One region of the Marinobacter sp. LV10R510-11A genome, then DNA from elsewhere that is predicted to be linked to it. Evidence: predicted binding sites of a transcription regulator. Region 1 holds the regulator's gene; each other region holds the start of a gene.
The links. Region 1 encodes LexA, which represses DNA repair genes until DNA is damaged. Its sites were predicted from a motif close to CTGTNTNNNNANACAG; they were not measured.

Region 1 (10,292 bases):
GCGTTGAATAACGCGGAAACGAGTAAGGCGGGTGAGTCGCCCCAAACCTTGGTGGTCACTGGTAATACCCAATGGCAGGGCGGCCTCAGTGCGGATGCGGATATAAAACTACGGCAGTTCCCTTGGTATTCACTGATTCCCGGTTTGGATGAGCTGCCAGTTGCGCTTCGCAAACTGGATGGTGAAGCCTCGTGGCGTGAGGGTCGTTATCAGGCCAACCTGACCGCTGAAGTGGACGGGCCCCAGGGCAGTGCAGAGCTGGCTGCGGCAATTGACGGTGATACCAGCCAAGCACGGGTAACGGAACTTTCGGCGATGACCGGTGCCGGCTCCCTCTCGGGGGATGGCTCCGTGAGTTTCTCCGGGCCTCTGAGTTGGCAAGCGGCTCTGGAACTTGAGGATTTTAACCCCGGATACTGGGTTCCGTTTCTGGAAGCCAGCCTTAGCGGCCAGGTCACCACAGAAGGGCAGCTCACCGATGGACCGGTTCCTGCTATGGAAGCCAGCTGGGATTTGGAGGGCCAGTGGCGCGCCAGCCCTACGGTTGCCGCAGGGCGGCTTGATACTTCAAGTGGTGACTGGGTTGTGCCGGAGCTGAAGCTGGTTATTGGTGATAATCGCCTAGAAGGCAGCGGCCAGTGGGGCGAAGAATTGCAGGCCAGCTTGAACCTCAAGCTGCCAAACCCAGAAAAGATTTTACCGGGTTTGGCCGGGCGGGCGGATCTTCAGCTCACTCTCGCTGGCACCCCCGACGATCCTCGTGGAGAGCTGGCAGCGAGTGCTACCGAACTGCGCTGGAAGGATTTGTTGGTTGTTGAAACCTTCAGCCTGGATGCACAGCTAGAATCTGGTTTTCGCTTTAATAGTGAATGGGCGAGTAAAGGCATTACTGTCGCCGGACAAGAGGTTGAATCGCTTGTCGTTAAGGCCCAGGGCACGCAAGGTGACCATAAGGTCGCAATCGATGCGCAGCACAAAGACGCGCGGCTGCAGCTGGATTTCCAGGGGGCAGCGGGCGAGGCTTGGGCAAGCTGGCAAGGTAAGCTTACCCGGGGCGTTATTGATGTACCCGGGCAGGAGCAGAGCTGGGCGCTGGAGTCCCCCGCCGGGCTCGCTTATGGAAAAAACGGCGAACTCAGTTTTGCGGCCCATTGCTGGCGCTGGCAGCAAAGCTCAGTTTGCGCAGACGACCAGGCCCTGCTGCCAGTGCCCAGCCTTGCCTACCGTATTGGCAGCTTTCCCGCCGCAGCCCTGGCACCGCTTTTGCCTGAGACGTTGCGCTGGCATTCCAACATTAATGGCGAAATTAGTTTTACCTCCACCAGTAAGGGCTCTGATGGACGGATTGCGCTCGATGCAGGCGAAGGCCGTTTCGAATTGCTGCTGGATGGCGAATGGGAAACCCTGAGTTACGACACCCTTACGACGGAGTTGGACCTTAAGCCTGAAGAAGCCGATCTCGCTTTGCGGCTGTCTGGCCCTGAACTTGGTAAGCTCTCAGTGGATATGAAGCTGGATCCGATGGCTGAAGGCCGGCCGGTTGAAGGCCAGTTTAAACTGGAAGGCTTGGATATCGCCCTAGCCGGTCTGTTTACTGGGCTTGAAGAAGTAGCCGGTGAGGTCAATGGTGAAGGCACTATTTCTGGGCCGCTGATGAACCCGGCAGTGAAGGGCGAAATAGCGTTGATTAACGGTCGCGTGGTGGACCCCCGCTTACCGCTCCCCATGGAGGAAGTGGTTATCAGTGTCGAGCTTGACGGCTATTCCGCAGATATTCGCGGCCGGATAAGCAGCAATGCCCGCGGCGAGGCAATTATTCAAGGCGAGGTCGACTGGAAAGATGCTCCTGGTGGAGAGGTTCGTATTACCGGTGAAAGATTACCCTTCAGCATAGAGCCCTACGCCCATCTGGAGGTGGCGCCGGATTTGACCATCGCCTTCCGCGAAGGCGCCTTGAGTGTGGAAGGCCGGATTGAAGTGCCACGGGGCGATATAACAATAGAGGGGTTGCCCGACCAGGCTGTGTCGGTATCCGAAGATGAAGTGATTGTAGGCGTTGAGCAGGAAGAGCCGCTTATACGATCCCTGGATATGGACGTTACCGTTGTTGTAGGCGAAGACCGGGTTAGCTTTGTTGCGTTCGGCGTAACGGGCAACCTAGAGGGCACCCTGCGTATCGGTAACGACATGGACACCCGGGGCAACCTGCAGCTGGTTGATGGTCAATACGAAGCGTATGGCCAAGAGCTGGTGCTGCGGCGCGCACGGCTGCTTTTTGTTGGCAACTTGGTTCAGCCGTATCTCGATATTGAAGCGGTTAGGCAGGTAGACACGGTTGTGGCGGGGATTCGCCTGAGTGGGCCGGTTCAGTCGCCCACTACCGAAGTATTCTCCAGCCCGGATATGCCGCAAGCCGATGCTTTGTCTTACGTGATTCTTGGTCGGGCCCCTAGGGGCCAGAGTGATGACGGGCAAATGAGCCGTGCCGCCATCTCATTGGGGTTGACCCAGGTAAACAAGATAACTGGGCAAATTGGAGAAGGTTTTGGTATACGCGAATTAACGCTGGAAGCCGAGGGCAGCGGAGACCAGGCGTCGGTTGTGGCCAGCGGTTACCTGAGCGACGATCTCAGTGTCCGTTACGGGGTCGGAATCTTTGAGCCTATCAGCACCGTGGCCTTGCGCTACGATTTGGGCAGGTACTTTTATCTTGAAGCTGCCAGCGGGCTGGCAGCTTCTCTGGATATCTTTTATACCCGGGATTTCTGAGTTCAGTCCAGATCGAATGTTGCGTTCACCGACGCACTGGCTTCAGGTTCCAGTCGGGCCAGTTTGAACGAGAGGGCCGCTTGTAGAAACTGGCCAAAGATACGTCGGTGCCCACCAAGGTATAGCAGGTATTCGGGGTGCCACTGAAGCCCCATCAGCCATTGACCGCGGGTGCTTTCGATGGCTTGAACAAACAGGTCGTTGTCCACCGCCACTACCTTCAGGTTTTTGCCCAGGCGCTTGATTGCCTGGCTGTGAATCCGATTGGTACCGATTACCGACGCCCCCATAAGCTGGCCCAGCCGGCTTGTGGCTACAAGGCGAACGGTTTGCATGGGAAACAACAGAGGGCGGTGCTTGGTATTCACCCTTAACGGCGTTACGTTCTGGCACAGAGAGCCGCCGTGGAATATGTTGATGAATTGCGCGCCCCGGCAAATGCCCAACACCGGAATCCCAATAGCCTCTGCTTGTTCCAGCAGCAGCTGATCGGTGGTATCCCGCGCCCGGTCATACTGGGCGCTGACCTGAGGTTCCTGGCCATACCTCTCGGGATGCACATGGGTACCTCCGGAAAGCACCAGCCCATCCAGTAGTGATACATCCACCCGGGCGCCTGGGCGGATATAATACGTGTGCGCGCCTTTCAGCCGAAGCCCCAAGCCGATCAGGCGTTGAGCCATACGCTTTCTCGTAGGGCCGCTGATGCCGATCGTTAGGCCCGGCGGGCTGTCTTCCGGGTAGTTTTGTTCAGACATAGCCTTTACTTTTTAGCCAGTTCGCTGAGGTTTCCTGCCAGCTTCGGGTTAGATTGCGCAAGTTGATCTTTCGGCTGTCCCGAAATAGCGCGCGCAGTTCCGCCAAATCCTCAGCATGGTTAGCGAGCTGCTCTACCACTACCCAGTCATTCCAAACATTAGAAAAGTGCCATTCGGGGTTATCGATGTCACAGTCCGGAAGCCGGTAATGCAACGTTGGCCGGCTTTTGATGCGAGGATCTTCCACGTACTGATCCAGAAGCGGTTTGTCCAAGTGGGCAAACAGCGGCAACAGATCCAGAGCGCGGTTGCGGGTGGGATTGGATTCCAGATAATCCACCATCATCTGCTGTTGGTCTGGCGCGTAGTCGTCAGCGATCAACAAATCAGTGTAACGGCTGCTCCAAGGTTCAATGTAGGTGGTGAACTTTCTGCTGATATCCAGTTGATGACGTGCCTTTAGCCACTCGTAAAGTATCGCAAACGCTTGGTAGTAGCGGACCAACGTTGCTGGCTTGAGATCGGGCAACTCAGGGTTCAGCTGTAGGCCGAATGCGAAATAGATTGCCTCTCTGCTGCCCAGGGCCCCGGCTTCTCGAAGCTTGTCGACCAGAGTTTCAATCTGGTTCAGCCCAGAAAACGGCATGGGTGGGCTGACAATTTCCAGTGGCACAATCCGCTCAGCCGCCGCATCGATAACCTCCATAGCCTGCCCACCAAATTCACGGATGGACAGGGGCAAGCGCTCGTCTGCCAGATCCAAGTCTTTGATTGGATCTGAATCCAGCTCGATAACAAAGCACCCTAGGGGCGTTTCAAGCTTGCTCACATAGCGGGATTCTAATGCTGCTTCACCTTCGAGCAGCTCCGCAACCAAGTTTACAAGCTGTTCGTAGCCAAGCCCGGATAGTTCAATTTCCACGCCCACTCGGCGCTCTTTTCCGTCAGCGGTGTTTAGTATGTCTGGCAGTTTACAGGGGGTAGCTTGTCGCATAAGGCTCACTGGTGATGAATGTAAGGTCTTTTCACCATATCACACTACCGAACGGCCAATTATTAAGGGCTTGCAAGAAAATTGGCCGCTCGGCTTTACACTGGATAAAGCACTGTATATAGTCAAAACACTGTATAAACAAACAGGATGGTCGGTTCACTGTATACGCCATCAGATACTAGGCCCAGCATGCATAAGCCCTGCATGCAGCAAGCGGAGCAGCGAAACAATGAAGCTGACAGAAAGACAGACCCAAGTACTGGGAATTATTCGCCAATCTATCGATGAAACCGGCTATCCACCCACCCGCGCAGAGATAGCCGCGGAAATGGGTTTCCGTTCTGCCAATGCCGCCGAAGAACACCTGCGGGCACTGGCACGCAAGGGCGCTATTGAAATGGTTCCGGGTGCCAGCCGTGGTATTCGCTTGCCAGAAGTTGCCGAAGACCCAGGGTTACCGATTATTGGCCAAGTGGCTGCGGGCAGCCCGATTTTGGCCGAAGAACACGTTGAAGATCATTGCGCGCTGAAGCCGGAATTTTTTTCGCCTTCCGCCGATTACCTGCTTCGTGTCAGGGGTATGAGCATGAAAAACATCGGCATTCTTGATGGCGATCTGCTTGCCGTACACAGCACCCAAGATGTTCATAACGGTCAGGTAGTTGTGGCCAGGGTGGGAGATGAAGTGACGGTGAAGCGTTTCCGAAAAGAAGGCTCGAAGGTCTATTTGATCGCCGAAAACGAAGACTTCACGCCGATAGAAGTCGACCTGAAAGAGCAGGAACTGTTCATTGAAGGGCTGGGTGTGGGTGTTATCCGGCGCTCTGATCTGCACTGATAAGGCTGGTGTAACCACAGACGCATTGAAAAAGGGGTGATTTATGGAACAACTTAGCTTCAATGAGAACATGGCGTGGCAACATGGTAGCTTGCCTTGCCCCGTGCCGGAATACGCAGCCCGGAAACAACGGACTGTTATCCGCGCCAGGAATAAGCCGGACGTTGGAAGCCCCACTCCGGCTGGCAACGTTACGGAGATAATCCTGCCGGAAGGGCAGGTGGAAAACTTTCAGCTGTTGTTACCTATGCTCACTCAGCTCAACCAGGAAAAGCGTTGGCTGGCGTGGATCGATCCGCCCCAAGCGCTGGTTAGCAAGTGGCAGAAAATGCACGGTATTGTCACAGGAGAGCTTCTGGTTTTGCGCTCTACTGCAGAATACCCGGCTCGTAAGCTTGCGGAGATTGCCCTGAGCGCGGGGACCTGTCACGCAGTGGTTATGTGGACAGGTAAACTGGGTAGAACAGCTTTCGATTCTCTACAAAGAGCTGCAGCTGAGGGCAACAGCCACGGCGTGGTGCTCAGGCAGCGCTGAACAGCATTTTAGTGAAGCGTGTAGGCGGGCTGAGCGTCTGAGACGTCCAGCTCGTCATCGTCCCAGTCGATATCTTGTGTGACACTTCCAGCGGCTTCTATTCCAGCGGCAATCATTGCCTTGGCCACAGACATTTCCCGGTCTTCCATCATTTCGCGAGCTTCAGAAGAAAACGAAACCTTCACCAGTGGCTCACTGTCGTCGTCGATGCGCCGCAGGGCGTAATCGCCGTTGCTCAATTGTACAATCTCGAAAAACGATGGTGACATCTCAATAAACCTTCCAATTAGGCGCCCGAATTAATCAACCATCATATCATTTTGACGCGCAGATTTCTTTACGCCTTCCGTCTAGCTCTCAGGTGACAATAAAACACAAACATTCGCTTGAAACGGGCGTTTGAATTTAGCGAAAATGGCATCATAAGTATGGGTTTTTGGATTGTCTGGAGGAATACGGAATGCGGAGCCAATTTGTCGCATGTATTGCAGTGCTTTTGTTCGGGTTTTCCGGGCAGGCGTTGTCAGCAGTAACGGTTTCCGAAGCAGAACGGCTGAAGCAAGACCTGACGCCGGTTGGCGCCGAGCGGGGAGCCAATGCTTCTGGCAGTATTCCTGAGTGGACCGGCGGCTTGCGTGAAGCTCCCGCCAACTGGCGTAAGGGCCTGGTTGAAAAGGATCCGTTTCCTGAAGATGACGCCTTGTTTGTGATTACGGCGGACAATATGCATCTTTATAAGGACAAGCTTTCTGAGGGCTCGCGGCGGATGCTGAGCCAGTACGGCCCGGATTTTTTCATGCCGGTTTATCAAACCCGCCGCACCGCCGCGTTTCCGGAACACGATTATGACCAGCCCGTTTCCTATCCCTAAAAATGGGTTGGAGGTTATGTGGAATCACATGCTGCGATATCGCGGCGAAGAGGTATCGTTCCGAAGCGCAGCGGCTACACCACAGGTGGACGGCTCCTACAACCCGGTGGTCAACCAGTACGATTACTATATTGCTTACAGCAAGAAGGATGCAGAACTTGCTGATATAGACAACAAAATTTTCTACCTCAAAACCGATACCATCTCGCCTTCTACCTTGGCCGGCACTATAACGCTTGTGCACGAAACCCTTGATCAGGTGCGTTCGCCGCGGCTGGCATGGCGTTATGATGCGGGTTCTCGGCGCCTGAGGCGGTCACCGAACCTTGCCTACGAGACGGATCTGCCAAACTCCTCGTCCCTGCGCTCGGTAGACCAGAAAGACATGTATAACGGTGCGCCAAATCAGTATGACTGGGAGTTGAAGGGCAAGCGTGAACTGTTCGTTCCCTATAATGCCTACAAGCTGCACGATCAGTCGGTTAGCCCAGATGATGTTATCCGTGCCGGCCACATTAACCAGAAGCTGGCACGCTATGAGCTGCACAGGGTATGGGTGGTTGAGGCAACCCGTCGCACCGGCATCAAGCATATCTACGACCGTCGTGTTTTCTACGTGGATGAAGACAGCTGGCAGATCCTGATGTCGGAAGAGTATGACGACTCCGGCGATCTGTGGCGGGTTTCCGAGGCCCATAACATCAGCTATTACCAAGAGCCGGTGTTCTGGACTACCATGGAGATGACCTACGATATCAAGGCGAAGCGTTATTACATTGATGGCTTGGATAACAACTACCCAGCCTACGATTTTAACCCAGGGTTTCGTGGCGACGAGTTTAGCGCTTCCTCTGCGAGGCGAGCCGCCCGCCGCTGAGTTCTCGCAATAACGACAGATCGCCGGTGTTCGCTGGCGATCTGTGCGGGTCGTACGTTCCTTATCCCTTTGTGCAAGGAGAAAACGTGATGGCGAACCCTCAAAATAGTGCCCCGTCTGAGCTTAAACCCCATCTGGATAGCCTCGATCAGCTCATAACGGATCTTGGCCGCGCCCTGGCCGATCAGGACTGGGATGCTCTGGTTAGCCTCAACACACAGGTCAAGCCGGCACTAGAGCCTTTGATGACTGCGCTGGAGGCTGGGCAGGTGGACCCGGAGATAGTACGAACGCGGCTTGAAGAACTGCGCCAGTTTGTAGACGCGGCTGGCGAGGGGGCTACTCAGGCCAAGGCCGAAGCTGAGCAAGCTCTTAAAGGGGTGAACCGTAACCGGAATGCGGCTAAGGCATATCAAAATATTTCAATCCCTAGCTCTAAATAGCGTCATAAAATTGACTCTCTTGGTTTTACAGTCTTAAATACTGCACAAATCCCCAAAGAGACTCTTGTGAATGTCTAAAAATAACAAGGTGCTGGTGCTGAGCGAGGACGAATCGAGGCTCCGGGATATGACGACCATTCTGGAGTTCATTGGCGAAGAGCAGGTTATTGCTGGCAATGACGCCTTGGCGCTCCTGGAATCTGCAGATGAGGAGAGCCTAGCGGCCATTTCTGTGGTTGTCGTAAACGGCGCCGACTCCACCATCGTCAGCGCCATTGAAAAGGTGTGTAAGGCGGTTCAGGGTGTGCCTTTGTTGATGGTGGGCGACCCGGTGCTCAAAGGCTTGACGGAGCCAGATGCCGCCCGCGTTATTGCCCGCATGGAATGGCCGCTTAACTACACCAAGTTCGTTGATTCTCTATATCGTGCACAGATTTACGCGGATCAGTTCATTCGTGCCAAAGGCCGCGGTCAGCAGCGAAGCCTGCAGTTGTTTCGCAGCCTGGTAGGTACCAGCCGCAAGGTTCAGCAGGTGCGCCAGCTCATGGAGCAGGTCGCCGACAAAGACGTGAGCGTGTTGATTACCGGGCCGTCTGGCACCGGTAAAGAAGTTGTTGCCAGAAACCTTCATTACCACTCCTCACGCCGGGATAAGCCGTTTGTCCCCGTAAACTGCGGTGCCATACCCGCAGAGCTGTTAGAGAGTGAACTCTTCGGCCATGAAAAAGGCGCGTTTACCGGTGCGATAACGGCCCGAGTTGGGCGTTTCGAGCTGGCGGAAGGCGGCACTCTGTTTCTGGACGAAATCGGTGATATGCCTCTCAATATGCAGGTAAAGATCCTGCGAGTGCTGCAGGAGCGTACGTTTGAGCGTGTGGGTAGCAACCGGACGATGTCTGCAGATGTTCGTGTTATTGCGGCCACCCACAGGCATCTTGAGGACATGATCGAAACGGGCGAGTTCCGGGAAGATCTGTATTACCGGCTGAATGTTTTCCCCATCGAGGTTCCGTCATTGCGGGATCGCGTAGAGGACATTCCGCTGTTGATCAATGAGCTGATTTCCCGGATGGAGAAGGAAAAACGCGGCTCTTTGCGGATGAATTCGGCGGCGATCATGAGCTTATGTCGGCACGACTGGCCGGGAAATGTCCGCGAATTGGCGAATTTGGTGGAGCGGCTGTCGATTATGCATCCCTATTCGGTTATTGGGGTGCAGGAGTTGCCGAAGAAGTTTCGGTATGTAGACGATTTTGAAGAGAATCGGCCGATTGAAGATTCGGGTATGCCTTCTGGTATTCCGGGGTTGGTGGGGCTGGACGCTCCGGCTTTGTTGCCAGTGAATGGTATTGATCTGAAGGATTATCTGTCGAACCTTGAGAAGCAGCTGATTCAACAGGCTTTGGATGAGGCTGGGGGTGTGGTTGCTCGGGCGGCGGAGAAGCTGCGGATTCGGCGAACGACTCTGGTGGAGAAGGTTCGAAAGTATGGGCTTCGGGAGGAGGAACCTGAGCAGTCCTGAGTAAATAGACCTCCCTGTTTTTCCGTGACAATAAGACGTCAAAGGTTTGTGGCCTTTGGCGTTTTTCTCATTTTTGGCGACGTAAAACCGTCATATCACCATTCTATGAATTCCTTACCTACTGATATTAAAGAAAAAATCGTAGTTGGCACGGAGCTGGCTTGATGACTTGTAAACGAAACATCCGAAGGGTGCGGCCCGGTGTAACGGGCGGATCGGGGAGTCAGGTTATGAGTCAGGCACAGTTTGTTATTCAGTCGGCGGAGCACCAGGCCCAGGCCAATGCGGCGGCGGATGCTAACGATAAGGTTAGGGCGCTGTTTCCGCAGCAGGACGATGAGGCGGTGGATTCTGCGTTGGACATGTTTAACCAAATGTCGCGGCAGATTACCGATTCTTATCGCACGCTGGAGTCGCGGGTGAATCAGTTGTCTGGCGAGTTGAGCCACGAGTCGCTGCAGCGGCAGCAGGAGCTGGAGGAGAAGGAGCAGTTGGCCGATCGGCTTTCTACTCTGCTGAAAGCTCTGCCGGCCGGGGTGGTGGTTCTGGACAGCCAGGGTGCGGTGTCTCAAACCAACCCTGCGGCTATCGCGCTGCTGGGTGAGCCGTTGGATGGCGAGCGCTGGGTGGATGTGATTCGTCGTTGTTTCTCTCCGCGCCAGGATGATGGTCATGAGGTGTCCCT
Region 2 (10,292 bases), 1.0 Mb from region 1:
GCTGTGCTTCGTAGTGGGAGTAAAGGTCGTCGTTGTAGTGCACGATGATGCGTTGCTCTTTGATATCGCCACCGCGGCGCTGAAACGTATAAACGTAGTATTCGCGAGAATCGTCAACTGGGTTCAGCATCAAAGGGCTACCGAGTAGCGCCTGAACCTGGCTGCGAGGCATGCCTTCGTTGAGTTTGGTCAACTCTTCATCGGTAACAATATTGCCTTGCTGGACGTTGATCTTGTAAACGCCCGGGAAAGCACAACCGGATAGAACCAGAGTGAGAATGAGAGCTGTGAGCTTTTGCATCGCCGGAGGAAATCCTCTATCTTGAAATCGCCTGCCAAGGGCAGGTGTGGCACGGGTTAACCGTTAAAAGGCGGCTTCATCATACCGGAAGCCGTGAGGCACACCAAAGAGTGAATAGTAACATGTCATCTGAAAACGCCGAATTAAGAAAAGTCGGTCTCAAAGTAACTCTGCCAAGAGTGAAAATCTTCAATATCCTGGAAAATGCCAAGGATCATCATCTCAGTGCAGAGGATCTTTACAAAAGACTCCTGGATCAGAACGATGATGTGGGGCTGGCCACCGTGTACCGGGTGTTGACCCAATTTGAGACCGCGGGTCTAGTGTTGCGCCATAATTTTGAAGGCGGCCACGCTGTATTCGAAATGGCGGGCGAAGATCACCATGATCACATGGTTTGTACCCAGACAGGGCAGGTAATCGAGTTTGTTGACGATGTGATTGAGGAGCGTCAGCAAATAATAGCCAAAGAACACGGCTACGAAATTGTCGAGCACAGCTTGATTCTCTACGTTAAGCCTATCAAGTCGTAAGCCCTTAGAGTGAGCAGCTGAATAAAAAAGGGGCAGGCTGCTAAGCCTGCCCCAATAGCTCTCAGGGTCGAGAGGGGGAAGTGGTTACCACTATCAGATCAGTGGTGGGTCGCCTGTCCTTTGGAAAACATTTCTGTAGCGTGGGCGATGGTATGTTCGGTCATATCCACGCCGCCCAGCATTCTTGCAACTTCACCGATTCTTCCTTGGTCATCTAGGGATTCGATTTTTGAGAAAGTCGCGTCCTGCTGGGTGAATTTACTGACAAAAAGGTGCTGATGACATTGAGCGGCAACCTGTGGCAAGTGGGTCACGCAGATAACCTGGCCATTGTCTCCCAGCGAGCGCAGTAGTTTGCCAACTACCTCGGCGGTACCACCGCCTATGCCGACATCTACTTCGTCAAATATCAGGGTGGGGGTTGTGGATGTCTGCGCGACCACTACCTGAATTGCCAGGCTGATTCGCGACAGTTCGCCGCCGGAAGCGACTTTGGCAAGAGGTCTTGCTGGCTGCCCGGGGTTAGCGCTTACCAAAAATTCGATGTCTTCCAGCCCGTGTGGTGCCGGTTCGTCCTTGGCGTTGCGATTCAGATGGGTAACAAACTGAACCGCCGGCATGCTCAGGTGGGCCAGTTCGCCGGCAATGCGCTGATCTAATTCCACTGCCGCTTTGGCTCGGGTTTCGGAAAGCTTGGTGGCTAGCTCATCAAAGCCTTTGCGCTGGCTTTCCAGCTCCTCTTCAAGTTTTTCAAGGCTACCTTCGCCGCCATCTAGCTCTGCCAGCTCAGCGTTTTGCCGTTTATGAAACTCTGTTAGTTCCTCCGGGTTGATGCGGTGCTTGCGCGCCATCTGGTAAATGGCACTCAGTCTTTCTTCAACTTCTGTCAGGCGTGCTGGGTCTGCTTCATAGTCATCCACAAAATGGCGAAGGTTATCGCCCGCTTCGCTGATCTGAATCTGGGCTTCCCTCAGCATCTGGATAGTGTCGGCCAGCGCGGGTACTTCAACCGGAAGTTGCTCCAGTTGCTGCAACGCTTGTCGCAGCAGTCCTGCGGCATTGGTTTCGTCTTCAGTGCACAGCAGCGCGGCGTGATGGCTGCTGTGAAGAATTGCATCGGCCTGGCTCAGTTGTGCTTGTTCTTTTTCAAGTTGTTCCTGTTCGCCGGCTTCAAGCGCCAGGCGGTCAAGCTCTTCTACTTGGTAGCGCAATAGTTGCAGCTTGGCTTCCGACTCTTCTGCGTTTTGTTGGCGTTCGATCAGTTTTGTACGGATTTGATTCCAGGCCTTCCACGCCTCACGGGTCTCGCCGGCGAGCTCTTCGGCGCTAGCAAACTCATCGATCAGTTTGCGGTGGGTTTCTTTGCGTAGCAGCGACTGGTGTTGATGCTGGCTGTGAATATCCATCAGTAGCCCGCCCAGATCTTTCAGGTGGGCAAGGGGGCAGGGCTGACCATTAATGTAGGCCCGTGAACGCCCATCTTTACTGATAACTCGGCGCAGAATGCAGTCGCTGTCGTCATCTAGTTCGTGGTTTTCTAGCCATTGCAGTGCTTCCGCAATACCGGAAACATCAAACGTTGCGGTGATGTCTGCGCGTTTGGCGCCGTGGCGAACAGCACCTGCATCGGCGCGTCCGCCCATGGCCAGCCCCAGGGCATCCAGCACGATGGACTTGCCCGCACCCGTTTCGCCCGTGAGAGCTGTCATGCCCTTACTGAAGTGCAATTCGACCCTTTCGGCGATTGCGTAGTTCGAAACTGTGAGCTGTGTGAGCATGCAGAAACCCTCCGCCATTCAAAATGTACTGTTCGTTCATACAGTTCCTGTGAATATATACAGGGTTTTTCAGGTTTGCAAACATATTGGCGGGATTTTCTTCAGGAATGCAGGCTTTGATGGTTGAAACTTGAGCTGCCAACCCCATAACGGTTCGCAATAACGTTCTTCCGGCTCTGGGTGGCCGGAGCCTATGTTCAATTGGTCGCGTTTTAGCCGGCCACCGAAGATCTGGCAGGAGTAGTCATGAGCACCGATGAAAACCGCAATGAACAGGTAGATGAATTGAAAGATGCCGCTGCGGCGGCCGCAGAGGAAGTGCAGCCGGGCGAGCAGGAAGAGGAAGTTTCCGAGCTGGATGCGCTAAAAGCACAGCTGCAGGACGCCCAGGAGCAGATGTTGCGATACCAAGCGGAGATGCAGAATGTGCGTCGCCGGGCAGAGATGGATGTTGAGAAGGCGCATAAGTTTGCGTTGGAAAAATTCGTCAAAGAATTGCTCCCTGTAGCAGACAGTCTTGAGAAGGCGGTTGAAAGCACCGAAGGCCAGGAAAGCGCTGGTGAGTTGGTGGCTTCTATCCGCCAGGGTGTGGAGATGACGCTCGGCCTGTTTGTGTCGAGCCTCAAGAAATTTAACGTCGAGCCGCTGAGCCCGCTGGGTGAGCCATTCGACCCCCAGCAGCACGAGGCCATGTCTATGGTGCCAGCCCCGAATGCTGAGCCGAACAGTGTGGTGGCGGTGGTACAGAAAGGCTATCTGCTGAACGGGAGAGTGGTACGGCCGGCAATGGTAATGGTCGCGAAGGCTCAAGGTGCACCAAAAATTGATGAGCAGGCTTGAAAAATCAGCGAAAGCGCCAATATAGCCATTAAACAGAATCAGCCGGACTAAATATCTCCGGACAACTATTAAGAACAGTATTCAGAAGAACGGGAGCGAATCAATGAGCAAGATTATCGGTATCGACCTTGGAACGACTAACTCGTGTGTTGCCATCATGGATGGGGACAAAGTCCGGGTTATTGAAAACGCAGAGGGTGATCGCACCACCCCGTCCATCATCGCTTACACCGATGATGGCGAAATACTGGTTGGCCAATCAGCCAAGCGTCAGGCGGTTACCAACCCTGAGAACACGATCTACGCTATTAAGCGCCTGATCGGTCGTCGCTTTAAAGATGACGTTGTGCAGAAAGACATTAAAATGGTTCCCTATAAGATCGCTGGCGCAGATAACGGCGATGCTTGGGTAGAGGTGAAAGGCGAGAAAATGGCGCCACCGCAGGTGTCTGCAGAAATTCTGAAAAAGATGAAGAAGACTGCGGAAGATTATCTGGGCGAGAAAGTGACCGAAGCGGTTATTACCGTGCCGGCTTACTTCAACGACAGTCAGCGCCAAGCCACCAAAGATGCGGGCAGAATTGCCGGCCTGGAAGTAAAGCGCATCATCAACGAGCCGACTGCTGCAGCCTTGGCTTATGGCATGGACAAGAAAGGCGGCGATCGCACCATAGCGGTATACGACCTGGGTGGCGGTACCTTCGACCTTTCCATCATCGAAATTGCGGATGTGGACGGCGAGCACCAATTCGAAGTGCTGGCGACCAACGGCGACACCTTCTTGGGTGGTGAAGATTTCGATATGAAAATCATCGAATTCTTGGCCGATCAGTTCAAGAAGGACAGCGGTATCGATCTGCGCGGTGACTCTCTGGCCATGCAACGTCTGAAAGAAGCCGGTGAGAAAGCCAAAATTGAGCTTTCTAGCAGCCAGCAGACCGACGTTAATCTGCCGTACATCACAGCAGATGCCAGCGGCCCCAAGCACATGAACGTCAAGTTGACCCGCGCAAAGCTTGAGTCGCTGGTTGAAGATCTGGTTCAGCGCAGCCTTGAGCCTTGTAAGGTTGCCCTGAAGGATTCTGGTCTGAAGATTGAAGAAATCGACGAGGTAATCCTGGTTGGTGGGCAGACCCGTATGCCGATGGTTCAGGAAAAAGTGAAAGAGTTCTTTGGCAAAGAAGCCCGTAAAGACGTGAACCCGGACGAAGCTGTTGCCATGGGCGCTGCGATTCAGGCGGCCGTACTTTCTGGTGATGTAAAAGATGTACTGCTTCTGGACGTGACTCCGCTGACCTTGGGTATCGAAACCATGGGTGGCGTTGCCACACCGGTAATCGACAAGAACACGACGATTCCGACCAAGAAGTCGCAGACCTTTTCTACTGCAGACGACAACCAGACGGCAGTCACCATTCACGTTGTTCAGGGTGAGCGCAAGCAGGCGACGCAGAACAAGTCCCTGGGTCGTTTTGACTTGGCCGACATTCCGCCCGCTTCGCGCGGTGTGCCACAAATCGAAGTAACCTTCGATATCGATGCTAACGGTATTCTGAACGTGTCTGCGAAAGACAAGGCTACCGGCAAAGAGCAGTCCATCGTGATCAAGGCCTCTTCCGGCCTGAACGACGATGAAATCGAGAAGATGGTTCAGGATGCTGAGGCAAACGCCGACGAAGATCGCAAGTTTGAAGAGCTGGTTCAGGTTCGCAACCAGGGCGACGCCATGGTTCACACTGTGCGCAAGACCCTTAAAGAAGCTGCCGACAAGGTCAGTGAGAGCGAGAAAGAATCTATTGAAGCGTCTATAAGTGAGCTGGAAGAAGCACTGACTGGCTCCGATAAGGACGACATTGAAGCCAAGACTCAGAAGCTGACCGAGGCTTCTTCAGAGCTGGCTCAGAAGATGTACGCAGAAGAGGAAGGCCAGGCAGAGCAAGCTGGTGGGCAGGAAGAAGCCCAGTCTGCTGACGATGCAGTGGATGCCGAGTTCGAAGAAGTTAAAGACGACGAAAAGAAGTAATTCTGACGCACATCAGGTAGTTGGAAAACGCGGAGCTGCTCCGCGTTTTCCTCGTTTAAATAACAGGGTTTTAAAGCATGGCCAAGCGCGATTATTACGACATTCTCGGAGTTTCCCGGGACGCGGACGAGAAAGAAGTTAAGCGGGCGTACCGAAAGCTTGCGATGAAGTACCATCCCGACCGTAACCCAGAAGATGCAGACGCCGAGAACAAGTTCAAAGAAGCCAGCGCAGCTTACGAAGTATTGGCAGACGAGTCTAAGCGAGCGGCCTACGATCAGTTCGGTCATGCCGGAGTGGATGGCCAGGCCGGTGGCGGATTTGGTGGCGGCGGCGGAGGCAACTTCTCCGATATCTTTGGCGACGTGTTTGGCGATATTTTTGGTGGTGGTGGTCGCGGTGGCCGAAGCACCCGCGGCTCGGATCTACGCTACACCCTGGAGCTGGATCTTGAAGAGGCCGTAAAAGGAAGAACCGTTGAGATTACCATTCCTGGGCATCGGGAATGTGACACGTGTGACGGCAGTGGTGCTGAAAAAGGTTCTCGTCCTGAAACCTGCGGAACCTGTAAAGGTATGGGCCAGGTTCGCATGCAGCAGGGTTTCTTTGCGGTGCAGCAGGCTTGTCCCACATGCCGTGGATCCGGCCAGATTATCAAAAACCCCTGTAGGGCCTGCCAAGGCCAGGGCAGAGTGCGGGAAGAAAAGACCCTCTCCGTTAAAGTGCCACCAGGCGTTGATACCGGCGACCGCATTCGGCTTTCCGGCGAAGGTGAGATGGGTGTAGAGGGCGGCCCCTCTGGCGATCTATACGTGCAGATGTCAGTGCGGGAGCACTCAATTTTCACCCGCGATGGCCGCAACCTTTATTGCGAAGTGCCCATCAGTATTGTTGATGCCACTCTTGGTGGCGAGCTAGAGGTGCCGACACTGGACGGTCGCGTGAAGCTGAGGATTCCGCCTGAAACCCAGACTGGCAAGCTCTTCCGGATGCGCAACAAAGGTGTTAGCCCGGTTCGCGGAGGCCCTTCTGGTGACCTCCTGTGCCGCGTGATTGTGGAGACTCCGGTCAGCTTGACCAAACGCCAGAAAGAGCTGCTCGCGGAATTTCAGGCAACCCTCGATAACAACAGCGGTACAAACCACGCGCCGAAGAAAACATCCTGGTTTGAAGGTGTTAAGAGCTTCTTCGACGAAATGAAATTTTGATCCGCCTCATATAAGGAATAGGCCATGAGGGTAGCAATCATCGGCGCCGCCGGGCGCATGGGTAAGGTTCTGATTGAGGCAGTTGACGGCACCGAAGGGCTGGAGCTTGGTGCTGCGGTGGTCGAGCCGGGCAGCAGTCTTATCGGAGCCGATGCTGGCGAACTGAGCAGCATTGGTAAAACCGGTGTCAAAATGGCGGGCACTCTGGCTGATGTGAAAGATGATTTCGATGTGCTCGTCGACTTCACTTTCCCGGATCTAACCCTTGAAAACGCCGAGTTCTGCAAAGCCAATGGCAAAATGCTCGTCATCGGTACCACCGGCCTGTCCGATGCCGAAAAGCAGCAGCTGGCCCTTGCTGCAGAATCTACCCAAGTGGTGTTTGCGCCCAATATGAGCGTAGGTGTTAACGTGGTTCTCAACCTGCTGAGTAAAGCTGCAGCGGCACTGGGCGACGATTACGATGTCGAAATCATCGAAGCCCACCATCGCCACAAAAAAGACGCGCCATCTGGCACGGCTCTGCGCATGGGCGAAGTGGTTGCCGATGCGCTCGGCCGCGATCTTAAAGAGTGTGCGGTTTATGGTCGCGAAGGCTTTACTGGCGAGCGCACCCGCAAGGAAATCGGTTTCGAGACCATTCGTGCCGGTGACGTGGTGGGCGATCACACTGTGCTTTTTGCGACGGAAGGCGAGCGTATAGAGATAACTCACAAGGCAAGCAGTCGCATGACCTTCGCCAAAGGCGCCATGCGCGCAGCGCTCTGGCTGAAGGATAAGCCTGCCGGCTTGTACGATATGCAGGATGTCCTGTCACTGAAATAGGTTTCAGGCATTGTCGGTATCAGAGGCATGCACGATTATACATAGACACAAAACCGCATATTTCATACAATAAGGCGGTTTAACTGCACCAAGCGTAGGCTTTGAAAAGCTCAGGGAACAAAAAAGTTCCCGGATAACAAAAAGCGGGACGGAGTTTTTACTCCCTCTCGCTTTTTTGCGACCTGAATTTGCGCTTGCGTTCCTGCACGTGACGAATCAATACGCCACCCGATGAGGATACAAGCCTTGAGCACACCCGCAATCCTTGCACTCGCAGACGGAAGCCTGTTCTACGGCACCGCCATTGGCGCTGACGGCGAAACCAGTGGTGAAGTGGTGTTCAACACCGCCATGACAGGCTACCAGGAAATACTGACAGATCCATCCTACGCCCGCCAACTGGTTACCCTGACTTACCCGCATATCGGTAACACAGGTGTGAACGAAGAAGATGTTGAGTCAGATCGCATACAGGCCGCCGGCCTGATCATCCGCGACCTGCCTTTGATGGCGAGTAACTGGCGCAGCACAGGATCGCTGGACGAGTACCTGCGAAACAACAACATTGTCGGGCTTGCCGATATCGATACCCGGCGCCTCACACGCATCCTTCGAGATAGAGGTTCGCAGAGCGGCGCTATTGTGGCGGGCGCTAACGCTACTGCTGAACGTGCGCTTGAGTTGGCTAAGGCATTTCCGGGGCTTCAAGGCATGGATTTGGCCAAGGAAGTCACCTGCGACAAAATGTATAACTGGACCCAAGGTGAGTGGACACTTGGCGAAGGCTACGCTGAGGGCGGCGAAACCAAGTTTAAGGTTGTGGCATGGGACTACGGTGTTAAATTCAACATACTGCGTATGCTCGCATCCCGAGGCTGCGACATTACCGTTGTGCCTGCGCAAACCCCGGCTTCAGAAGTGCTGGCAATGAATCCAGATGGCATATTCCTATCTAACGGCCCGGGTGATCCCGAGCCCTGTGATTACGCAATCAAGGCGATACAGGAAGTGTTGGAAGCCGAGGTCCCCTTGTTTGGTATCTGTTTGGGTCACCAGCTATTGGCGCTCGCCAGCGGTGCGAAAAGCATGAAAATGAACCACGGCCATCATGGCGCCAATCATCCGGTTCAGCGCCTTTCCAACGGCACGGTTATGATTACCAGCCAGAACCATGGTTTTGCAGTGGATGAAGCGTCCCTGCCGGATGTGCTGGAAGTTACCCATAAGTCTCTGTTCGATGGCACGTTGCAGGGTGTTCGCCGCACCGACAAACCAGCGTTCAGCTTTCAGGGGCACCCCGAGGCTAGCCCGGGCCCAAGTGATGTAGCGCCTTTATTTGATGAATTTATCCGTTTGATGGAAGTTCGGGCGAAATAACTCCGGCTTTCGGACGGACACGCGCCGCGTTCTTTGCGCTGCAAGAATTTAAATGTTGCTGACAGGTTAACCAAGACATGCCAAAACGGACCGATATTAAAAGCATCCTGATTCTGGGCGCAGGCCCGATTGTGATCGGGCAGGCGTGCGAATTTGACTACTCCGGCGCTCAAGCCTGCAAAGCCCTGCGTGAAGAAGGTTACCGGGTCATTCTGGTTAATTCGAACCCGGCCACCATCATGACCGACCCCGTGATGGCAGATGCCACTTATATCGAGCCGATTACCTGGCAGACCGTCGCTAAAATCATTGAGAAAGAAAAGCCCGATGCGTTGCTGCCGACCATGGGTGGACAGACTGCACTGAACTGCGCGTTGGATCTGGAAAAGCACGGTGTTCTGGCTGAGCATGGGGTGGAAATGATCGGCGCCAATGCCGATACCATCGACAAAGCGGAAGATCGCCGGCGGTTTGATCAAGCGATGAAAGACATTGGGCTTGAGTGCCCCCGTGCCTCCATTGCAAGCAGCATGGAAGAGGCCAAGAGAGTCGCTGAAGACATTGGCTTTCCGTGCATTATTCGCCCTTCGTTTACCCTGGGCGGTTCTGGCGGCGGTATTGCGTACAACCGGGAGGAGTTTGAAGAAATTTGTGCCCGCGGTCTTGATCTTTCCCCCACGAAAGAGCTGCTCATTGATGAGTCGCTGATTGGCTGGAAAGAGTATGAGATGGAAGTGGTTCGCGACAAAGCGGACAACTGCATTATCGTGTGCGCCATCGAGAACTTCGACGCCATGGGCGTACACACGGGGGATTCCATCACGGTCGCGCCAGCTCAGACGCTAACCGATAAAGAATATCAGATCATGCGGGATGCCTCACTGGCAGTGCTGCGTGAAATTGGTGTGGAAACAGGCGGCTCCAACGTACAGTTCGGTATCCACCCAGATACCGGCCGCATGGTCGTCATCGAGATGAATCCGCGGGTTTCGCGCTCGTCGGCACTGGCCTCCAAGGCGACGGGCTTCCCGATTGCCAGGGTCGCCGCCAAGCTGGCCGTGGGGTACACCCTCGATGAGCTGCGCAACGAGATAACTGGTGGCGTAACGCCCATATCGTTCGAGCCTAGCATCGACTATGTGGTTACCAAGATTCCACGGTTTACCTTCGAGAAATTTCCTCAGGCCGATGCCCGCCTAACAACACAGATGAAGTCTGTGGGCGAAGTTATGGCTATTGGCCGGACCTTCCAAGAATCTCTGCAGAAGGCTCTTCGGGGTCTGGAAGTGGGCTCTGACGGCTTTGATGAGCAGCTTGAAGAATTCACCTCCGAGATCTCCCGTGAAACGCTCACCCGCGAACTTAGCGTTCCTGGTGCCGACCGCATCTGGTATATCGGTGATGCGT
Region 3 (10,292 bases), 1.6 Mb from region 1:
TTGTGGTGCTGGGCTATGAGTTCTGGCTGCAGTTCCGGAAAACTGCCTACTTTGAGGGTTGTACCCGGGCCGTGGTTGCGCACCTGTTCGTAAAATATGGCGATCGGCCGCTCACCGACCTACTCGGCGACGTTGGGGTTACCCGTGAGGTAATCATGGCAGAGGTAGACGCCTGGGCCATTCCGGTTATAGACGTGCTTCGGGAAGAGGGCTATGTTGAGGCACTTGTGCGCCGGCGGCTTTCAGCCTTTTACAAATCCGCGGCGGCACGCAAACTCCTGCAGCCGGAATCATAACGTTTACTGCCTGCTATTGATCAGGCATTCAGAGCAGAGCGAGCGCATAAAAAAAGGGAAGCCGGAGTAGGCTTCCCTTTTTTTGTTAAGGCTTAAGCTATAGCTCTAAGCCTTGCTGGAATTATCTTTCCAAGTATTTAAGCTTGTTGGGCTTGCCATCCCATTCTGCGGCATCTGGCAGCGCGTCTTTTTTCTCGGTAATGTTGGGCCATTTCCCCGCCAGATCGGCGTTGATTTCTACGTACTGCTCCTGATCGGCTGGCAGTTCGTCTTCCGAGAAAATAGCTTCAACCGGGCATTCCGGCTCGCACAATGCACAGTCGATACACTCGTCGGGGTCGATTACCAAAAAGTTCGGCCCTTCGTAGAAGCAGTCTACCGGGCACACTTCCACACAGTCTGTGTGTTTGCACTTGATGCAGTTATCAGTAACGATAAACGCCATAATCAGATCCCTGGTCCAGTGGTCAATCTCATCCGGAGCTTGTGGTCTGGCTCCATGGTTATATTTTAATGGGCGATATTGTAGGGAGCCACCCGCACAGCCGCAAGCGTTTGGCTGCTATAACCTTATTACCCAGAGCAACTTCCTGTCAGTTTTTCAATAATCCCTTCAATTCATACAGCCGATTCATAGCGTCTCTGGGTGATAACCCGTCTAGGTCGAGATCCTGCAGGGCGTCTTCCACGGCGCTGGGCTCTGCACTGGAAAACATATCACCTTGGTAGACGGTTTGGCTGGGCGTTGCCGGCTGCTTTTGCCCCGCCTCAGCCACCGACGCGTGCCTGATGGAAGTGGACACGGCGCTGCCTTCCAGCAGTCTTAGCTGTGTTTTGGCGTTATGTATAACATTCTGCGGCACGCCGGCCAGCTTTGCCACCTGCAGGCCGTAGCTCTGGCTGGCTGGGCCTTCGTGCACGTTATGCAAAAACACAATGCTGTCGTCGTGCTCAGTGGCTGTCAGGTGCACGTTTACTGCGAGCTCAAGATCGTCCGCCAATTGTGTGAGCTCAAAGTAGTGTGTAGCAAACAGGGTATAGCAGCGAATTTCTTTTGCCAGATGCTCTGCCGTAGCCCAGGCCAAAGACAAGCCATCAAACGTACTGGTTCCGCGGCCTACTTCGTCCATCAGCACCAGGCTGAACTCGGTGGCGTTGTGCAGAATGTTGGCAGTCTCTGTCATTTCCACCATAAAGGTAGAGCGCCCGCCGGCAATGTCATCTGATGAGCCCATGCGAGTGAAAATGCGATCCACCGGCCCCAGTACGGCACGGTTTGCGGGCACAAAACTCCCCGTGTAGGCCAATAGGGCGATCAGCGCTGCCTGGCGCATATAGGTGGATTTACCGCCCATGTTAGGGCCAGTAATAACCAGCATTCGCCGCTTTGCGTCCATCAGCAGGTTGTTGGGTACGAAAGGCTCATCAAGAAGTTGCTCCACCACCGGATGGCGGCCACCCTCAATATCAAATCCCGGCGAATCGCGGAATTCGGGAGCGGCAAAGCGCAAGGTGGTGGCACGCTCAGCAAAGTTGCTGATCACATCCAGCTCTGCCAGTGCCTGGGCCGCGTCTTGCAGCGGCGCGAGCTGCTCTGCCACCGCCTCCAACACTTCATCGTAAAGGGCTTTCTCTCTGGCCAAGGCACGGCTTTTAGCGCTTAGGGCTTTGTCTTCGAATACTTTCAGCTCCGGTGTGATAAACCGCTCCGCGTTTTTCAGCGTTTGGCGGCGAATATAATCAACCGGCGCTTGAGCCGACTGGGCCCGGCTGATTTCAATGTAGTAGCCGTGCACCCGGTTGTAGCCAACTTTCAAGGTGCTGATGCCTGTGCGTTCACGTTCCCGGGTTTCAACATCCAGAAGGTATTGGCCGGCGTTTTCACTAATATTGCGCAGCTCGTCCAGTTCTTCGTCGAAACCCTCGCGAATTACACCGCCCTCCCGGATCACAACCGGGGGATTATCGATAATGGCGCGCTCCAGCATGTCTGCCAGCTCGGGATACTCGCCAATCACGTTGGCCAATTCGACGATGTGGTGGGAGTTGACCGGCTTTAGTGTTTTCTGAAGTTCGGGCAGAGCTAAGAACGCATCTCGCAGACGGGCGAGATCTCTGGGGCGCGCCGAACGAAGGGCCACACGGGCCAGAACACGTTCAATATCGCCGACTGTTTTAAGCAGGCTGTGTACCGGTTCGTAATGGAAGCCCTCAAGCAGCGCAGATACCGCTTGCTGGCGCCGCTGCACCACGTCCACATCCCGCAGCGGTCGGTTCAGCCAGCGCCGTAGCTCCCGGCCGCCCATGGACGTTGCGGTTTTATCCATCACCCAGGCTAGGGTGTGCTGGTGGCCGCCCATGAGGTTGACGTCAATTTCCAGATTGCGGCGGCTGGTGGCGTCCAGAATGACCGCTTCGTCGCGGCGCTCCTGGGTCAGCTTTCGTATGTGGGGCAGGGCGGTGCGCTGGGTTTCTTTTGCATACTGTAAAAGGCAGCCGGCTGCACAAATGGCAAGGCCGAGGTCGTCGCAGCCAAAACCAATGAGGTCGCGAACCTGTAATTGCTGAGTAATGACCCGGCGCGCCGTGTCGTATTCAAACAACCAGGGCCCCTGACGACGAACGCCGGTAAGGCCAGCAAGCACATCCTGAAACGGGAAGTCCTCACTGACCAGTATCTCCGCAGGGCGCAAGCGCTGCAGTTCCCCCTGCAGGGCTTCCAGGCTGTCCAGCTCTGAAACTACAAACCGACCGCTGGAGATATCCAGTGATGCAAAGCCGAACTGCTCGCGATGATGGAATATGGCGGCCAACAGGTTGTCGCGGCGGTCTTCCAGGTAGGCGTCATCACTCAAAGTGCCGGGTGTAACGATTCTGACTACCTGACGATCAACCGGCCCCTTGCTGGTTGCCGGGTCACCGATCTGTTCACAGATCGCGATGGATTGACCTGCTCTGACCAGCCGTGCAATGTACCCTTCGGATGCATGAAACGGGATGCCTGCCATGGGAATGGGGTTACCGCCGGACTGGCCCCGGGCTGTGAGGGTAATATCCATCAGCTCTGAGGCTTTTTTTGCGTCTTCATAGAACAGCTCATAAAAGTCCCCCATGCGGTAGAACACCAGCTCATCCGGGTGCTGACCCTTGATCTTGAGGTACTGTTGCATCATTGGGGTGTGCAGGGGTTTGTTGTTCTGAGCTACTGACATGGACGAGTCCGAATAATCTTGCTTTGGGTGAAGCCACGGATTGTAAGAAAATAACGCCCGTGATGGAACGAAGGAGAACATTATGCCTGCCAGTGACCACGAACTCGAACATGCAGGAAGCCAGTTGGCTGAACAGCTATTGGCAGCGGGCCACACTCTAGCAACCGCAGAAAGCTGCACCGGTGGCTGGGTTGCTAAGGTATTGACAGACAAGGCGGGCTCTTCCGCCTATGTGGTGGGTGGTTTGGTTACGTATAGCAATGATGCCAAGCAAGCACTACTTGGGGTTACCGATGCCTCCCTAGCTAACCATGGCGCCGTAAGTGAGCCGGTTGTGCGCGAGATGGTCGCTGGGGCATTGGCCACAACCGGCGCGAATTTGGCGGTAGCTGTTAGCGGTGTGGCTGGGCCAGGTGGCGGCAGTGAACTGAAGCCTGTAGGCACGGTTTGGTTCGCTTGGGGCAGTAGCGTTGCGGCCACTGAAGCAGTGGTTCAGTATTTTAGTGGCGACCGTGATCAGGTGCGGCGCCAAGCGGTTCTCTTTGCCCTGCAAGGCGTTAGCGGGTTTTTGGGAAAAGCCTGAGTGTTTTCACAATAACAGGGGTTGGCCTCCTTCCCGGGGTGTGTTTTAATACTGTTCAAATATACAGGGAATTCTGCTGAAACCGCTGTGCAGGTTCCAATTCATTATCTCTCCGCCGGCTTGTATTATCTCGCGGGTGGCCAAGGCAACAGAGGGTTTGCACTGATGGAAGACAACCGCAAAAAAGCATTGAGCGCAGCGCTGAGCCAGATCGAGCGCCAGTTCGGCAAAGGCGCAGTCATGAAAATGGGCGACCAGCCTCGCGAAGCCATGCCTGCGGTCTCCACCGGCTCTCTCGGGTTGGACGTTGCTCTGGGCATAGGCGGCCTGCCTTACGGACGGATTGTTGAAGTGTACGGGCCTGAAAGCTCCGGTAAAACAACACTGACCCTCCAGGTTATCGGGGAAGCACAGAAAGCGGGCAAAACCTGTGCTTTCATTGATGCCGAACACGCCTTGGATCCTATCTACGCAGAAAAAATCGGTATTAACGTAGACGAACTCCTGGTTTCCCAGCCGGATACCGGGGAACAGGCTCTGGAGATTGTCGACATGCTCGTGCGCTCCAACGCGGTAGACGTCATCGTTGTTGACTCCGTTGCCGCCCTTACACCGAAAGCTGAAATTGAAGGCGAAATGGGTGACAGCCACGTTGGTCTACAGGCCCGCCTGATGTCCCAGGCTCTGCGTAAGCTCACGGGCAACGTGAAGAACTCCAACTGCCTGCTGGTCTTTATCAACCAGATCCGTATGAAGATCGGCGTGATGTTTGGCTCGCCCGAAACCACCACCGGTGGTAACGCCCTGAAGTTTTATGCTTCCGTACGCCTTGATATTCGGCGCATCGGCGCTGTAAAAGAGGGCGATGAAGTAGTGGGTAATGAAACCCGCGTTAAGGTCGTGAAGAACAAGGTAGCTCCGCCTTTCCGGCAGGCCGAGTTCCAGATTCTTTACGGCAAGGGCATTTATCAATTGGCTGAAGTGCTCGATATGGGCGTTAAAGAAGGCTTTGTGGATAAAGCAGGCGCTTGGTATGCCTACAACGGCGATAAAATTGGCCAGGGCAAAGCCAATTCATGCAAGTTTTTGGAAGAAAATATGGACATTGCCAAGGAAATTGAAGCCAAGGTACGTGACAGGCTGATGCCGAAGCCGGTTTCCAAGAAAGACGCGGCGGCGGCCGCGGAAGAAGCGAGTAGCGAGCTGCTCTAAAATATCGTGGGGGGGTGCGTTATGGATCGTAAAAAGAAATTGCTTATAGTTTCTCATGCGCCTTCTCCGAATACCCTCACCCTGCGCGAAGCGGTCGCGCAGGGTGCAGGCCATGAAGATATTGAAAACGTAGAAGTAACCGTGCTGGCGCCACTCGATGCCGGTCCAGATGACGTTCTCGCCTGCGATGCCATTATCCTCGGCACTACTGAAAACCTAGGTTATATGAGCGGCGCTCTCAAGGATTTCTTTGACCGCAGCTACTACCCCTGCCTGGAGAAAACGGAAGGACTGCCATTTGCCTTCTACATTCGAGCCGGGCTTGATGGCACGGGCACCCGAAGGGCGATTGAGTCGATTACTACGGGGTTACGCTGGCGTTTGGCCCAAGAGCCACTTATCTGCAAAGGTGATTTTCAATCGGAATTTATCGTCCAATGTGAGGAGCTTGGTCTCTCAATGGCTGCCAGCTTGGATGCTGGAATAATCTGAGTTGTACCTCGGTCACCTCTCATCTTCGCCCCAATAGTGTAGTGGTCAAATTTAGTTGACCACTACACACCGCGTAGCGAACGCGGTGGGCGTGAAATTCCTTAATTAAAACTTCAGTTGGCGTAATCGCGCGCGAAAGCAGCCAGTGACGTCGTCAAGTCATTTTCGGCAATCGCCGCGCCAATGCTGCGGAACTTCCAACTGTTGTCGTTTCGATACACGCTACCCATGATCATGCTCACTTTTCCCGAAAACGTTGGGTCGTTGGCCACATCAAACGTCGCAAATACGCTGCCGGTGCCGGCTTTGCCGTTGTGGATGCGAATACCGGCAAAGGGGATTACGCCGAAGTTTTGCTGGGAAAAAGAATTCAACACCAATGCCAGCGTGGTTACGTTACCAGGCACCTTATTCAAGTTAATTTGAATAACTTCATTGTCCTCGCCATCATCGCCACCGGTGTCGCCCACGCGGTCATCACCGCTATGCTGGATCGATCCACACTTAGATTTTAGCTGACGAAACCACACTGTATCGACCAAACTGCCGTTGGCATCAAACATGCCAACCGAGGCGTCCAGGTCGACAGCGACATGTTTTTTGCCGCCGAAAAAGCCTTTCTTTTCGATCGCGCCCCAGTTAACACCGATTTCGATGTAATCCAGGGTGCCGCCACCTTCCTTCTCAAGACTGATGCGCTGACCTTTTGCGAGATCAATAGACATACAAGTTACTCCATTTGAGCGTTAATGCCGACCAAAAAAGTTCTTCGGCGTTGTGGGTACATTTTTAAACGGTAAAGGATGTTGAATTAGTGAGCTTAATATTGCAATTCCCCGGCGTCGGATGGTTAAGGGATGGCTTGTAATGAGGCAATGCGTTTAGCCCAAGGGGTATGGCAAGTCGCCTCCAACATCTGGCCATTGTCTTTAAGCACGGCGTCACTCGTGTTGAGCAGAGCATGGGCCTGTTGCTGTTGGCGGGCTATTGCTTGCGCAAAGTGCTCTTCAACCAACGCCAGCTGCGCCGGATGGATGCAGGTCTTGGCGTAAAATCCCCAACGAATGTCCTGTGCCACCTCCCGAGACAGCGTGTCGGGCTCACTGATCAAGTCGCACACAGGGGCCGCTAACTCGAATCCCGCTGGGCGAAAAATAGTGATCAGCCGCTCTATGGTAGAGCGTAAGGGCGTGTCATAGATCGTTTGCCCTGGTTGGCGCTTAAGGCCTATGGCACCTAAAAGATCGTTAGCGCCAATACGTAGCGCGATAACCGGGTTACATAAGGCTTCCACCGCTTTAAGGGTGGCGATAGCGGTATCTTCACGAAACAATGACGGGGTTTCTAGGGTTGGCATGATGGCCAATGATGGATGGCCATCAAGCGCTTCACGCCACGCGGGCATCGCGGTGTCGTCGAATTTTGGAATGACAACTCCATCAATGCGCGACACGGCGTCAGTCGATTCAAGTAACTGACGCAGCACAAAGGGATTGCGAGGCCTTACAAAGCGTAGAAACGGCACCTCTTTCGGCGCGGCCTTTAAGGCTTTTATCAGTCGATGCACGGCCCAGGCGACGGCATCGGGTGCCACTGAATCTTCCGTGCACAGGATGATTGATCGAGCGTCATAACAGCCTAGGGCCAGAATCTGCTCCAGAGATTTGTGCGTGGCGGGCACATACAGCGATGCCCCCAGATCGCCATAACGCGGATTGGCCATTAGTGAGCCTCCGTGCGCGCAAGAGTTTTGATTAATGAACACGCATGGAAGGGCATGTGGGGGCATACGTCTACAGGCACGCTTTTTTCCTCAGCCAGCAGCATTAAGTGTTCAACATCGGGGTGACTAGCATCGCGCACTATCAAGAGGGCGGGGACGCGTCGCAGCATGACCCGAGTGGCCTCGGCGATGCCAGGCTTGATGTGATTGATATCGTTGATGCCATAATCGCGCTGTATCTGGCCGAGCATTTCTTGCATCAGGAACCGCTGGCGTGTGAGCTCTCCTTCTGAGGGCAGCGTGGTGCCTTCCGTGTGCTGGCCTAAGTGTTGGGCAACTCGCTCAATAAACGCCCGAGTTTGATCGTACTTTGCCAGATCGCTATAGATGACACAGCCATGAAAGGCGCCAGTAGGTACTTGATGGTTCAGTACCGAGCGCGACACGAGACCTGACACCGTTGCGTTAAGTATTCCTGAAGGTATTGCATAATCCTCGCAGGTAGCAGCGTAATCGGCCGTCCCGCCAATATCAGAAATGACCGCCAGGCGGGGCTGAATAGTGCTCTTGCCCTTAGCGCGGCGGGTATTGTTGTAACGCGTCATGTCTGAGCGCAATTCTCGGGTAATGACGCCCTTTGCCGTCCAGGCATCGACAAAGACAGTGCGTTTAGCATCAACCCCTACCTGGTCTAGTAGGTAATCTAATGCTGTGGTGTCGATTCCGCGATCACGAATAATGGACACGCTGAAGTGATGGCACGGCTGGTCTTCATAATCCACCAAAGCGCGCCGCAGTAACGCGCCAGCAGGCGTGCCAGCACGCACCAAGCTGACCAGGGTAATGGGTGAGGCGCTATAACCTAGATCGCTCACCAGCTGTTGAGCGAGCTGACGTACTTCTCGAGCGAGCCTCGGTGCGTAGCGATCGCAGAGTGTCTCGAACAACGCCAGATAGCGCGGGCTTGGCGCGGCCTCACGATGGATCATTTCGCTGTAATGTGCTTGGCCTGTTTGTATTCTGCGTTCCTTCTCCTCAATAGAGAGATACTCCGCCTCGATCGGGGTGAGAAGGAATTGGCAATCCTCTGGCTGGTAAGAGCCGTGCAGGGGTGTGAGCGGGGCCAAAGCGGTCATTGGTTGAGATCCTTCAAAGAGTTCCAGAGTTGGCTGCGAGTCGGTATGACGGCCATGTCGCTTATGGTCATGAAACGAAGATCAGATAAGCTGTCCCCAAGCGCGATTAACGTGTCCTCGGGCTGGCGCTGGATCACCTCTTCAAGCAAAAAACGGCATGCTTCGGCTTTGCAGGTATAGGGTGGGCGCAAAGCGGCATTTCGGGTGTTGGCATGCAGCGTCAGCCCATGAGCATGCGCAATGCGCGACAGCAGCCCGTGTACCTCCACCGGTAGTGTCTCAGCTGCTTTAATCGATAAATATACCGGCACTGATAGGTCTTCTAGCTGTCGCAGCGTGAACTGCAGGTGCGGATATTCACGCGGCAATGCCTCGCAGAGATCAGCACAAGCTCGACTAATCGCTAAGCGAGCTCCCTTCAGCTGTGGCGCCAACCGCGACTGCCATACGGGCAGTACTTTTCCTTCGTAGGTAACCAGTGCGCCATGACTCACCACGGCATAGCCACCAGGAAAGGGCAGAGACACACGGTCTAGCGCATAACTGGTTCTTCCGGTCACCGGAATAATGAGATCAGCCGCGCCACTGAATAAGTCCCATAGGGTGCGTTGCTGATGCGTTTGAAAGGAGAGTGGTGCACCATGTCCATCCACCGCAGCCAGCTTTACGCGGGCCGCGTCATCAGGCAATGACCGTTCGCTTGCGAACAAGGTATCGTCAAGATCCGTTAGAACGATCAGTCGGCCGCGACTCAAGCCAATTGCTCCTGCGTTTCATCCGAATGCTGACGGTGTGATGCTTCAAGCGTGTGGCTTAGGTGAGGCAAGCCAATGCCATCAAAGGCCAGGGGTACACGTTCCAGCGGCGGATTATAGACGAAGTGGGTTTTACTGCTGTCGCCCGGAGCTGGGTGTTCAAGTCTATTCACCACCTCATCACCGAGTGCGATGGGTGAGCGGGTCGAACTCTGAAATAACATATCCATCCCGGCAGTTTCCAGCGCAAGCGCAATCCGGAAGGGGGTGTCCAGAAACTCTCCCATGCCATAAACAACATGTGGCTTGTTGATGTTGAAAGGGCGTGAGATTAGTTCGTCAGGCAGTAAAGCCTCGCAAATACCAAATATTTTGCCATAAAGGCCATGTCGTTCCAGCGGGAGAGGAGCAGGCTCTTGATGGCGTTGTGCTATTAGCGCATCGCAGAAATCAACATCAACATTATCCGGCAAGACGGCCTGATAGTCCTGGGCGGCGGTGAAGATAAAGGTTCCAGCCATCAGTTGAACGAATTCAACCTCGATGTGATGAGGCAACAAGGCCAATAACTGCGATCGTGCTTCATCATCCAGCCAGCTCACTAACGATACTATGTGCAACCGCCTAATACGGGAAAGCTCAGGTTGCGCCACTAAGGCATGAGCCAGTTGCGCCAGGGTGCGCCCCGTTGATATCTCATCATCGACCAGCACAAGGTCTTCGGTGGTTTGGACGGCCAGACACGCATCGCCCTCAAGGCGGGCCATGTGCATCGTATCGGCGTGTGAGTGTGCCTCTTGGATACGAAGCCAGGGCTCAGGTACCAAGAAGCGAGTCGTGTGCTGAAACACACTGTATTCGTGAAGTCTGCCTAGGTGGCGTG

Region 2: the regulator LexA is predicted to act here: its motif matches at 2,641-2,656, upstream of recN (DNA repair protein RecN).
Region 3: the regulator LexA is predicted to act here: its motif matches at 4,143-4,158, upstream of recA (recombinase RecA).

Annotation. Positions count from the first base shown of each region.
Region 1 covers NZ_LT907980.1:323,823-334,114, forward strand. Annotated here, with positions in the region: gene CPH80_RS01645 (translocation/assembly module TamB domain-containing protein) at 1-2,769, shown strand, start outside; gene CPH80_RS01650 (gamma-glutamyl-gamma-aminobutyrate hydrolase family protein) at 2,772-3,527, opposite strand; gene CPH80_RS01655 (amidoligase family protein) at 3,520-4,521, opposite strand; gene lexA (transcriptional repressor LexA) at 4,751-5,359, shown strand; gene CPH80_RS01665 (cell division inhibitor SulA) at 5,403-5,894, shown strand; gene CPH80_RS01670 (hypothetical protein) at 5,903-6,163, opposite strand; partial or broken gene CPH80_RS01675 (DUF1329 domain-containing protein) at 6,661-7,642, shown strand; gene CPH80_RS01680 (SOS cell division inhibitor) at 7,732-8,085, shown strand; gene CPH80_RS01685 (sigma-54 dependent transcriptional regulator) at 8,156-9,607, shown strand; gene CPH80_RS01690 (sensor histidine kinase) at 9,838-10,292, shown strand, end outside.
Region 2 covers NZ_LT907980.1:3,751,269-3,761,560, forward strand. Annotated here, with positions in the region: gene CPH80_RS18075 (outer membrane protein assembly factor BamE) at 1-301, opposite strand, end outside; gene fur (ferric iron uptake transcriptional regulator) at 424-834, shown strand; gene recN (DNA repair protein RecN) at 933-2,612, opposite strand; gene grpE (nucleotide exchange factor GrpE) at 2,859-3,452, shown strand; gene dnaK (molecular chaperone DnaK) at 3,556-5,475, shown strand; gene dnaJ (molecular chaperone DnaJ) at 5,553-6,683, shown strand; gene dapB (4-hydroxy-tetrahydrodipicolinate reductase) at 6,708-7,508, shown strand; gene carA (glutamine-hydrolyzing carbamoyl-phosphate synthase small subunit) at 7,755-8,885, shown strand; gene carB (carbamoyl-phosphate synthase large subunit) at 8,963-10,292, shown strand, end outside.
Region 3 covers NZ_LT907980.1:1,951,305-1,961,596, reverse strand. Annotated here, with positions in the region: gene CPH80_RS09380 (hypothetical protein) at 1-296, shown strand, start outside; gene fdxA (ferredoxin FdxA) at 418-741, opposite strand; gene mutS (DNA mismatch repair protein MutS) at 890-3,508, opposite strand; gene CPH80_RS09365 (nicotinamide-nucleotide amidohydrolase family protein) at 3,591-4,091, shown strand; gene recA (recombinase RecA) at 4,257-5,303, shown strand; gene CPH80_RS09355 (flavodoxin family protein) at 5,325-5,795, shown strand; gene CPH80_RS09350 (TerD family protein) at 5,909-6,520, opposite strand; gene CPH80_RS09345 (aldolase/citrate lyase family protein) at 6,646-7,518, opposite strand; gene CPH80_RS09340 (cysteine protease StiP family protein) at 7,518-8,654, opposite strand; gene CPH80_RS09335 (hypothetical protein) at 8,651-9,409, opposite strand; gene CPH80_RS09330 (phosphoribosyltransferase domain-containing protein) at 9,406-10,292, opposite strand, start outside.